DNA from 2 places in the Variovorax sp. F042 genome. Region 1 is predicted to be linked to the other one. Evidence: riboswitches for the same ligand, from Rfam matches in the RefSeq annotation. Region 1 holds a riboswitch; the other holds the start of a gene.

Region 1 (4,414 bases):
CGCTGTTCGGCGTGTCGTTTGCGCTGGGCGCCTTCTTCGCCGGCATGGTCATGCGCGAGTCGCAGTTTGCCCACCGCGCCGCGCAAGAGTCGCTGCCGTTGCGCGACGCCTTCGCGGTGCTGTTCTTCGTGTCGGTCGGCATGCTGTTCGACCCCTCGGTGCTGATCGAGCGGCCGCTGCAGGTACTGGCGGTGGTGCTGGTCATCGTGCTGGGCAAGTCGCTTGCGGCCTGCGCGCTGGTGCTGGTGTTCCGCTACCCGCTGGGCACGGCGCTCACGGTGAGCGCCAGCCTGGCGCAGATCGGCGAGTTCTCGTTCATCCTGGCCGGGCTGGGCGTGTCGCTGGGCCTGCTGCCGGTGGAGGGCCAGAGCCTGGTGCTGGCGGGTGCGCTGATTTCCATTGCCACCAACCCGTTGTGGTTCAGCCTGATAGGGCCGATGCAGAAGTGGCTCCATGCCCGTTCGTCCTTCGCGCGCGGGCTCGAATCGCGCGACGACCCGCTGGCCGAACTGCCCATGACCACCGAGGCCAAGTACCTCTCGCGGCAAGTGGTGCTGGTGGGCTACGGCCGCGTGGGGCGCCGCATTGCGGCCGAACTCGACGCGCACGACATTCCCTACGTGGTGGCCGAGCAGAACCGCGAGCTTGTCGAAAAGCTGCGCGAGGCCGGCACGCCGGCCGTGTGGGGCGACGCGGCCGACCCGGCGGTGCTGATCCAGGCCCACATCGCGCGCGCCCGCGTGCTGGTGGTGGCCACGCCCGACGCCATGAACGTGCGCCAGATGATGGAGACGGCGCGCACACTCAACCCTACCATCCAGACCGTGATCCGCAGCCACAACGAGCAGGAGGCCCGGCTGCTCACGCAGGAAACCTCTGCCACCGTGTTCCTTGGCGAGCACGAACTCGCCCAGGCCATGGCCCGTGATGTAGTCCAGCGCGCCGTGTCGATGGCCGTGCCGGCTTGAAGACGCCCGCTTTCCTCTTCTTCTCAGAGGTCTTCGATGACCAGTGTGCGGTAGCGCTGGGCGATGGAATAGGGCACGGTGCGCACCAGTTCCATCAGGCGTTCGGCGGCAGCGCCGTCTCTTGTCCTCACCAGCAGGCCCGTGTGGCCGTCGCGCGCCAACTCGGTATAGGCGCGTACCGTCGCGGCGTCGGTGCCGGCGGAGGGCAGGGGGTTGTCGGATGTCTTCGCGGTCGGGGCGATTTCGGCCAGCACCGTTTGCGCGGGCAGCAGATAGACCTCGTCGCCACTCATGCCTTTTTCGATCAGGCGGTGGCCGATGCGGTCGGCGTCTTCCGCACTCGGAAACATCACCATCGAGTAGCCGGTCGGGTAAAAGGCCCCGCCGATGCTCGATCGCATGCCCGGTTCAAGAGTGAAATGCTTCATGCTGCCTCCTGTTCTTGGAAAGGCTTCTGAAAGGTCCCTGACTACAACATTAGGTCGCACCGGCACCGGGCTCTGTAGGAGAAACCCGAAAGCACTGTCAACCGCGTGCGTACCCCGCCCATTCAAAAAAAGAACCGACAACCTTGTCAGCCACTCTTACCTCCATGCCCTCATCGAGAAACATCGCGCTCACCGTCCATGAACTGGAGGCGGGCGAGTTCTATTGGGTGCTGATGGAGGCGGTCGACGACACGCCTGGCGAGACCTCCCACGTCTATGTGCCGCTGGAGGCAGCCCACGATCCCTATGCCACCTATTCGAACGCGCTGGTGGCGGGCGTGGCCGTGATGCGGCGGCTGTTCGGACCCGACGGAAGGCCTGCCTGAGGCCCATCAGAGGCCTTCGGCGGAAGGCCTCTCCCTATAATCCCGCCGTTCTGGTGCGTTAATTCTTATTAATCCCGCCAGGCAACACGGTTCGAAGGTGCCCCGCACGCCATCTCATGGCCACGGGGTTAAACGGGAAGCAGGTGCGCCGCGTCGTTCATTCTTGATTGATTGACGCTGCAACTCCTGCGCTGCCCCCGCAACGGTCAGCGGATCTGGAAACCCTCACGCTCATGCCTCCCAGACGGCACGGGCAGCCACTGCGTTTCGGCGTGGGAAGGCGAGGGTTTCGGCCGCGGTGTGCATCCATTCATTGATTGATTGGCACGCCGCGGCGCTCCGCAAGCCCGGATACCGGCCTTCGCAACCGCCTTCGGACGCTGCGGGAGTGCGTGTCCGGGCCTGCCACCGCTTCGCGCTCGCGCGTACCGTCGCAGTCCCTTCGCCTCTTCCGCCGCGTCCTCTATCGGTCAGGAGCCTGCGGGGACGCAGGCCGGAGGAGAAGTCACATGGGTCATGCATCGCCAGCGCGCGATCGCACGGGCGCGCCGCTGCGTTGGACGCGCCTTTCGGGTCTTTCACTGGGTCTGGGGTTGGTTTTCGGGCCTTCCGCGGTCTTCGCGCAGTCGTCGGGTGAAGCAGCCAGCAGCAACAGCCAGAGCCTCAAGCCGGTGCAGGTCGAGGCCGAACGGCATACCCCGCTCGCCATCGACGAACCCTCGCACACCGGCAGTCGCCTCGGCCTCACGCCGCTGGAAACGCCGGCCAGCATCGAAGTGCTGACGGGCGACACCATCCGCGCACGCGGCGACGTCTCGGTGATCGATGCCGCCACCCGCGCCACCGGCATCACCGGCACGCCCGGCCCCGGCAATGGCGGCACCGCGATGGCGGCGCGCGGTTTCTCGGGCCACGGCTCGGTGATGCAGCTCTTCGACGGCACGCGCCTCTACGCGGGCGCGGGCACCGTCACCTTCCCGTTCGACACCTGGTCCGTCGACCGCATCGAGGTGCTGCGCGGCGCGGCCTCGGTGATGTACGGCGAGGGTGCCATCGGCGGCGCCATCAACGTGGTGCCCAAGAAGCCGACGCGCGGCCCGATCCAGAACGAGGCGCTGGTCACGGTGGGCTCCGACGCCACCCGCCAGGTGGCCTTTGGCAGCGGCGGGGCGATCAACGACAAGCTCTCTTACCGCTTCGACATCAGCCACCGCCAGACCGACGGCTTCATGCGGCGCGGGCAGGCCGAGAGCCTGGCCGTGGGCGCGGCCGTGCGGCTCGACGTGTCGCCGCAGCTGCAGTTCACGCTGTCGCACGACGAGGGCCGGCAGTCGCCGCAGCGCTACTTCGGCGTGCCGCTGATCGACGGCCGCCTCAGCAGCCAGACGCTGCGCCAGAACTACAACGTCGACGATTCGGAAATCAAGTACCGCGACAAGTGGACCCGGCTCGACGCCCAGTGGACGCCCAACAGCGCCGTCACCGTGCGCAACCAGCTCTACCGGCTGGAGAGCAAGCGCCACTGGCGCGACAGCGAGACCTACACCTACAACGCCACCACGCGGCGCGTGACGCGCGGCGACTACCTGGAAATCGGCCACGACCAGGAGCAGATCGGCAACCGCACCGACGCGACCTTCAAGCACAGCCTGTTCGGCCTGGCCAACCAGGTGCTGGTGGGCTTCGACGCGAATCACATCAACTTCCTGAATTCGAGCGACACGCCCTACGGCGGTCGTTCGGTGGTCGACCCGTTCAACTTCAATCCCGGCTACTACGTGTCGCCGGTGGCCTACACACAGCGCTACCGGACCAAGACCGACACCTACGCCTTCTTCACCGAAGACAAGCTGGCCTTCAACGAGCAGTGGTCGGTGGTGGGCAGCCTGCGCTGGGACCACGCCAAGGTGGCGCGCACCGACCTGCAGAACGCAGCCAACAACCTCGGCAAGACCTTCGAGTACGCCACCGGCCGCCTCGGCGTGGTGTATGCGCCCGATGTGTCGCAGTCGTTCTATGCGCAGGTGGCGCGCGCGGCCGACCCGCTGACCTCGCTCATCTCCACCTCGGCCACGCAGGTGCCGTTCGAGCTCAGCACCGGCCGGCAGGTCGAGGTCGGATACAAGCGCCAGCTGGCCGACAACCGCGGGGCCTGGACCGTGGCGGCCTATCGCATCGAGAAGACCAAGCTGCTCTCGCGCGACGCGACCGACCCGACCATCACCCAGCAGATCGGCAAGCAGTCGTCCGAAGGCATCGAGGCCACGCTCGACCTGGCGCTCACATCGACGCTGCGGCTCGAAGCCAACGTGGCCAAGCTGCGCGCGCGCTACGACGACCTCAACGAAGTCGTCAGCGGGCGCCTCGTCTCGCGCGCGGGCAACACGCCCACGGGCGTGCCCGAAGAGGCCGCGAATCTCTGGCTCAACTGGCGCTTCCTGCCGCAGTGGGAGGCTGACTTCGGCGTGCGCTACGTCGGACCGCGCCAGGTCGACTCGGCCAACTCGCGCAAGATCGGCTCCTACACGGTGGCCGATGCGGGCGTGAGCTGGCAGGCGAATCCTTCGCTGAAGCTTGCGCTGCGCGCCTACAACCTGGCCGACCGCCGCTATGCGGTGTCGTTCTCGAACGG
Region 2 (4,414 bases), on a different contig from region 1:
AGTTCGGGGTAGCCGCCGGGCAGCCAGACCGCGTCGCATGCCGGCAAGGCATCGCCTGCGAGCGGCGAGAAAAAGGACAGCCGCGCCCCCAGCGCCGTGAGCACGTCGAGGTTCGCGGGGTAGATGAATGAAAAGGCCGCATCGCGCGCAATGGCGATGGCGCGGCCAGCCAGCAGCGGCGGCACGGCTTCTGCCTCGCCGGAAGCGGGTGCCTCGAAACGCACCTGCGGCAGTTGACTGGTCTGCATCTGCCCGAGCGGCGTGGCGCCCAGCACATCGGCCGCCGCGTCGAGACGCGCCATCGCATCGCCGAGTTCGGTAGCGGCCACGAGGCCCAGGTGCCGCTCGGGCAGCGTGAACCCCGCGTCGCGCGGCAAGGCGCCAAGCCACTGCGAGGGTTCGCGCAGCGCGTCTTTCAACATGCCCGCGTGCCTCTCGCTGGCCACGCGGTTCGCCAGCACGCCGGCCCATGGCAACCCAGGCCGGAAGTTCTGCAGCCCGTAGGCCAGCGCGCCGAAGGTGCCCGCCATGGCGTGCGCATCGATCACCGCCAGCACCGGCAGGCCGAAGCGCTCAGCCAGGTCGGCCGCGCTGGGCGTGCCGTCGAACAGGCCCATCACGCCTTCGATAATCACAAGGTCGCACTCGGCCGCCGCGGCGCGCAGGCGCGAGCGGCAATCGGCCTCGCCGGTCATCCAGAGGTCGAGCGAATGCACCGGCGCGCCGGTGGCCAGCGCCAGCCAGTGCGGGTCGAGAAAGTCGGGCCCGCACTTGAAGGCGCGCACGCGCCGCCCCTGGCGCGCATGCAGCCGCGCGAGCGCCGCGGCGACGGTGGTCTTGCCCTGCCCCGAAGCCGGGGCAGCCACCAGCACCGCGGCGCACGAGACTGCCGCGGCACCGGCGGTGTCGCCTGGTTGGGTAGCTTGGCTTAGTGAGGCGTCCACTTGAGACCGACGTACGCGGTGCGGCCGGCATTGGCGTACAGCCGCGCGAACTGGTAGTCCTTGTTGCCCACATTGTCGACGCGGGCCACGAGGTTGAGGTCTCGCGTGATCTGCGTGCTGGCCGACAGGTTCAGCACGGTGTAGCCACCGAGCTTGATGGTGTTGGCCGCGTCGTCGTAGCGCTTGCTCGAGGACTGCACCTCGGCGCCCAGCGTCCAGCCGGCGACGCGCCAGTCGGCGCCCAGGGTGCCATGGCGCTTGGAGCGGCGTGCGAGCAGGTTGCCGGTGTCGGCGTCCTTCGGGTCCTGCACGTCGAGCGAGGCGCGCAGCGTGACGTCGCCCAGGCGCTGGCTGGCCGACAGCGTGGCGCCCTGCAGGGTGGCACGGTTCACGTTGGTGTAGCAGCCGAACGTCGAGGCACAGCCCGTGGCGGTGCCGACGAAGTTGATCAGGTTGCGCACGCGGTTGCGATACACCACGATGCCTGCGGTGGTGCCGTCCTTGGCGTAGTTCATGCCCAGCTCGACGTTCTGGCTGCTTTCGGGCCGCAGCGTGGACACGCCGTATTCGCTGAAGCGCTGGTACAGGGTGGGCACGCGGAAGGCGGTGCCGGCCGAGGCCGTGAAGCGCAGCGACGGGGTGATGGCATAGCCGTAGGCCGCGCTGCCGGTGGTCTTGCCGCCGAACTCGCTGTCCCTGTCGTGGCGCACATGCAGCTGCAGCGAATGCGGGCCCTGCACGAAGCCGTAGCCGAGCGAAATCGCATCCTGCGAGCGGTCGCGTGACAGCAGCTTCGACGAGGTGGTGGGCGCGTTTTCGAGCGCGTCTTCGCGGCGCTCGAAGGTGGCCGTCACCAGGTGCGGGCCGAAGCGGAATTCGTTCTGGAACAGGTAACCGCGCAGGTTGGTTTCGGTCCGGTAGAACGAAGGCTGCGTCTTGTAGACCGACTGCGAATCGGTCACCTGCACGCGGGTGCTGTAGATGTCGTTCCACTTGGCCGACCAGGTCAGGCCGGCGGTACGCAGCGTGTTGTTCGACACGTCGTCGCGGAACAGGATCGGCGGCTTGGTCCTGTAGGAGACGGTGGCGTCGTAGCCGGCCTTGATGTCGCTGGTGAGCAGCGTGGCCTCCAGGCGCTGGTCCGGCGTGATCTGCAAGCCCAGCTTCACGTTGCCCGAGGTGCTGTTGTAGCCGTCGCGGTCGGGGCTGGTGTAGCCGTCTTTCACCACGTTGCGCTTGCTTGCGGGCTGCACGTTGTAGCCCTTGCTTTCCTCGTGCGCCACGCCGAACGAATAGTCGAACAGGCCCGACTTGCCGCTCACGCCGCCTTCGATCTTGCGCAGGCCCTTGCTGCCGAAGCCGATGCCCGCGTAAGGCGACACGCCCTCTTCGCCGCGCTTGGTGAAGAGCTGGATCACGCCGCCCACGGCGTCGGAGCCGTACACCGCGGCGGCCGGGCCGCGCAGCACTTCGATGCGGTCGATCTGCGAGAGCGGAATGCCTTCCCAGCCGGCGCCGCCGGTCGATTGCGAGTCGATGCGCACGCCGTCGAGGTACACGGCCGTGAAGCGCGTTTCAGCGCCGCGGATGAACAGGCTGGTGGTGTTGCCCACGCCGCCGCTGCGCGAGATCTCGATGCCGGGCAGGCGCGCCAGCACGTCGGCCACGCCGGTCGCGCCGCTGCGCTCGATGGTCTTGCGGTCGATGATGGACACGTCGCCCACCAGGTCCGACAGCGCCTGCGGCGTGCGGTTGGCCGTGACCACCGTTTCGCCCAGCGTGGGGGCGTCTTGTGCATGGGCCAGGCCACCGAAGGCGGAAGCCAGCGCCAGCGGCAGGCAGGCATGGCGGAGACGGCGCGCAGGAGCGCGGCCGCGAGAAAAGCAAACGTGGGAAATCATGAATGAGCCGAACGAACGTCAATACCCCTCGCCGGCCTCCCCGCCGGCGCCTGGGCGCCATGGCCGCCCCATGCACAGATCACGCATGCGGCAGCCGCCTTGTTGGCCGGTATCCGGGCTGGCAGAACGGCCCCTCACCGCCTTCCCAGGCGCCTGTTTCAGGGCACCCAGTGGCTTCGATGGAAAGGGGTTGGCGCCTTGCGGCGCCGTCTGCTTGACCGTTGCGGGGGCAGCGCAGGCGGCTTCGGCCTTGTTCCGTCCTGATGAGGTCGGGGGCTTCCACTCCTGCTTCCCGTTGAACCGCGGCGCGTGAACCACGCCGCAGGCACCAACGGGCGGGATTTTATGCCAGTGACTTGGCTCGCCCCCAGGCTGCGCGCACTTCGTGTCGCTTCTCCTTCCCCCTACCGGGGGCAACACCTGAGGCCCGGTAAAGCCGGTTCCTCGGTGTTCCCGCCTGGGCGGCGCTCGCAGCTAACATCCCAGCCCATGATGCGGCCCGCCTCGGTAGTTCTCAATCTTCGTTCGGCGCTGCAGCGTGTCTTCGGTGTCTCGGGCTGGCAGTCGATGCTGCTGTGGGCCATCGTGGCCGGTTTGCTCGGCACGCTGGCGACCGAACTTTTTCGCGCGGCGCTTTATCACTTCGAGCATCTGGTGCTCGGTCCGGGCGAAGGGCTGGTGGCAATGGCGAAGCACCTGCCGTGGTGGGCGCGCATCGCCTGCCCCACGCTGGGTGGACTGGTGGCCGGCGGCCTGCTGGTGCTGGCGAAACGCGTCGCCTTGCGCAGCGCCGCCTCCGACTACATGGAAGCCATCGTGCTCGGTAATGGGCGCATTCCGGTGGCGCAGACGCTGGTGCGCAGCGCCTCGTCGCTGGTGAGCATCGGCACCGGTGGTTCCATCGGGCGCGAGGGCTCGATGGTGCAGCTGGCGGCGCTGGCGTCGTCTCTGCTGGGGCGGGTGTTCCGCTTTCCGGTCGAGCGGCTGCGGTTGCTGGTGGCCTGCGGCGCGGCGGCCGGCCTGACCGCCGCCTACAACGCACCCATTGCCGGCGCCTTCTTCGTCGCCGAGATCGTGCTGGGCTCTATCGCGATGGAAAGCGTGGGGCCGATCATCATTGCCTCGGTGGTCGCCAACGTCGCGATGCGCGCCCTGCCCGGCTACCAGCCTCCTTACAAGATGCCGGCGTTCCCGGAAATCCACGGCACCGAGGTCGTGCTGTTCTGCGTGCTCGGCGTGCTGCTGGGCTTTGCGGCGGTCGGCTTCCTGCGCGCGTTGCAGGGCAGCCGTGCGCTGTTCTCGCGCTTGCCGGTTGCGTTGCCGTGGCGGCTGGCGTTGGGCGGGCTCGTGATGGGTGCGGTGTCGGTGCCCATGCCCGAGGTCTGGGGCAACGGCTACAGCGTGGTCAATTCGGTGCTGCACACGCCCTGGCCGTGGACGCTGATCGCGATGGTGCTGGTCGCCAAGGCGGTCGCCACGATGGCCACGGCCGGCTCGGGCGCGGTGGGCGGCGTGTTCACGCCGGCGCTGTTCTTCGGCTGCATGGTCGGTGCGCTGTTCGGCCTTGGC

Evidence for each region. Region 1 has a riboswitch for cobalamin ahead of ACZYSP_RS28780 (TonB-dependent receptor). Riboswitches for the same ligand answer to the same signal wherever they lie in the genome.
Region 2: it holds a riboswitch for cobalamin, as region 1 does, so the genes downstream of both, ACZYSP_RS04015 (TonB-dependent receptor domain-containing protein) here and ACZYSP_RS28780 (TonB-dependent receptor) in region 1, are expected to answer to the same signal.

Annotation. Positions count from the first base shown of each region.
Region 1 is NZ_JBVASX010000013.1:106,961-111,374, reverse strand. It holds gene ACZYSP_RS28795 (cation:proton antiporter domain-containing protein) at 1-968, shown strand, start outside; gene ACZYSP_RS28790 (hypothetical protein) at 992-1,396, opposite strand; gene ACZYSP_RS28785 (hypothetical protein) at 1,561-1,782, shown strand; cobalamin riboswitch at 1,862-2,159, shown strand; gene ACZYSP_RS28780 (TonB-dependent receptor) at 2,292-4,414, shown strand, end outside.
Region 2 is NZ_JBVASX010000001.1:827,910-832,323, forward strand. It holds gene ACZYSP_RS04010 (cobyrinic acid a,c-diamide synthase CobB) at 1-944, opposite strand, end outside; gene ACZYSP_RS04015 (TonB-dependent receptor domain-containing protein) at 929-2,845, opposite strand; cobalamin riboswitch at 2,933-3,192, opposite strand; gene ACZYSP_RS04020 (ClcB-like voltage-gated chloride channel protein) at 3,335-4,414, shown strand, end outside.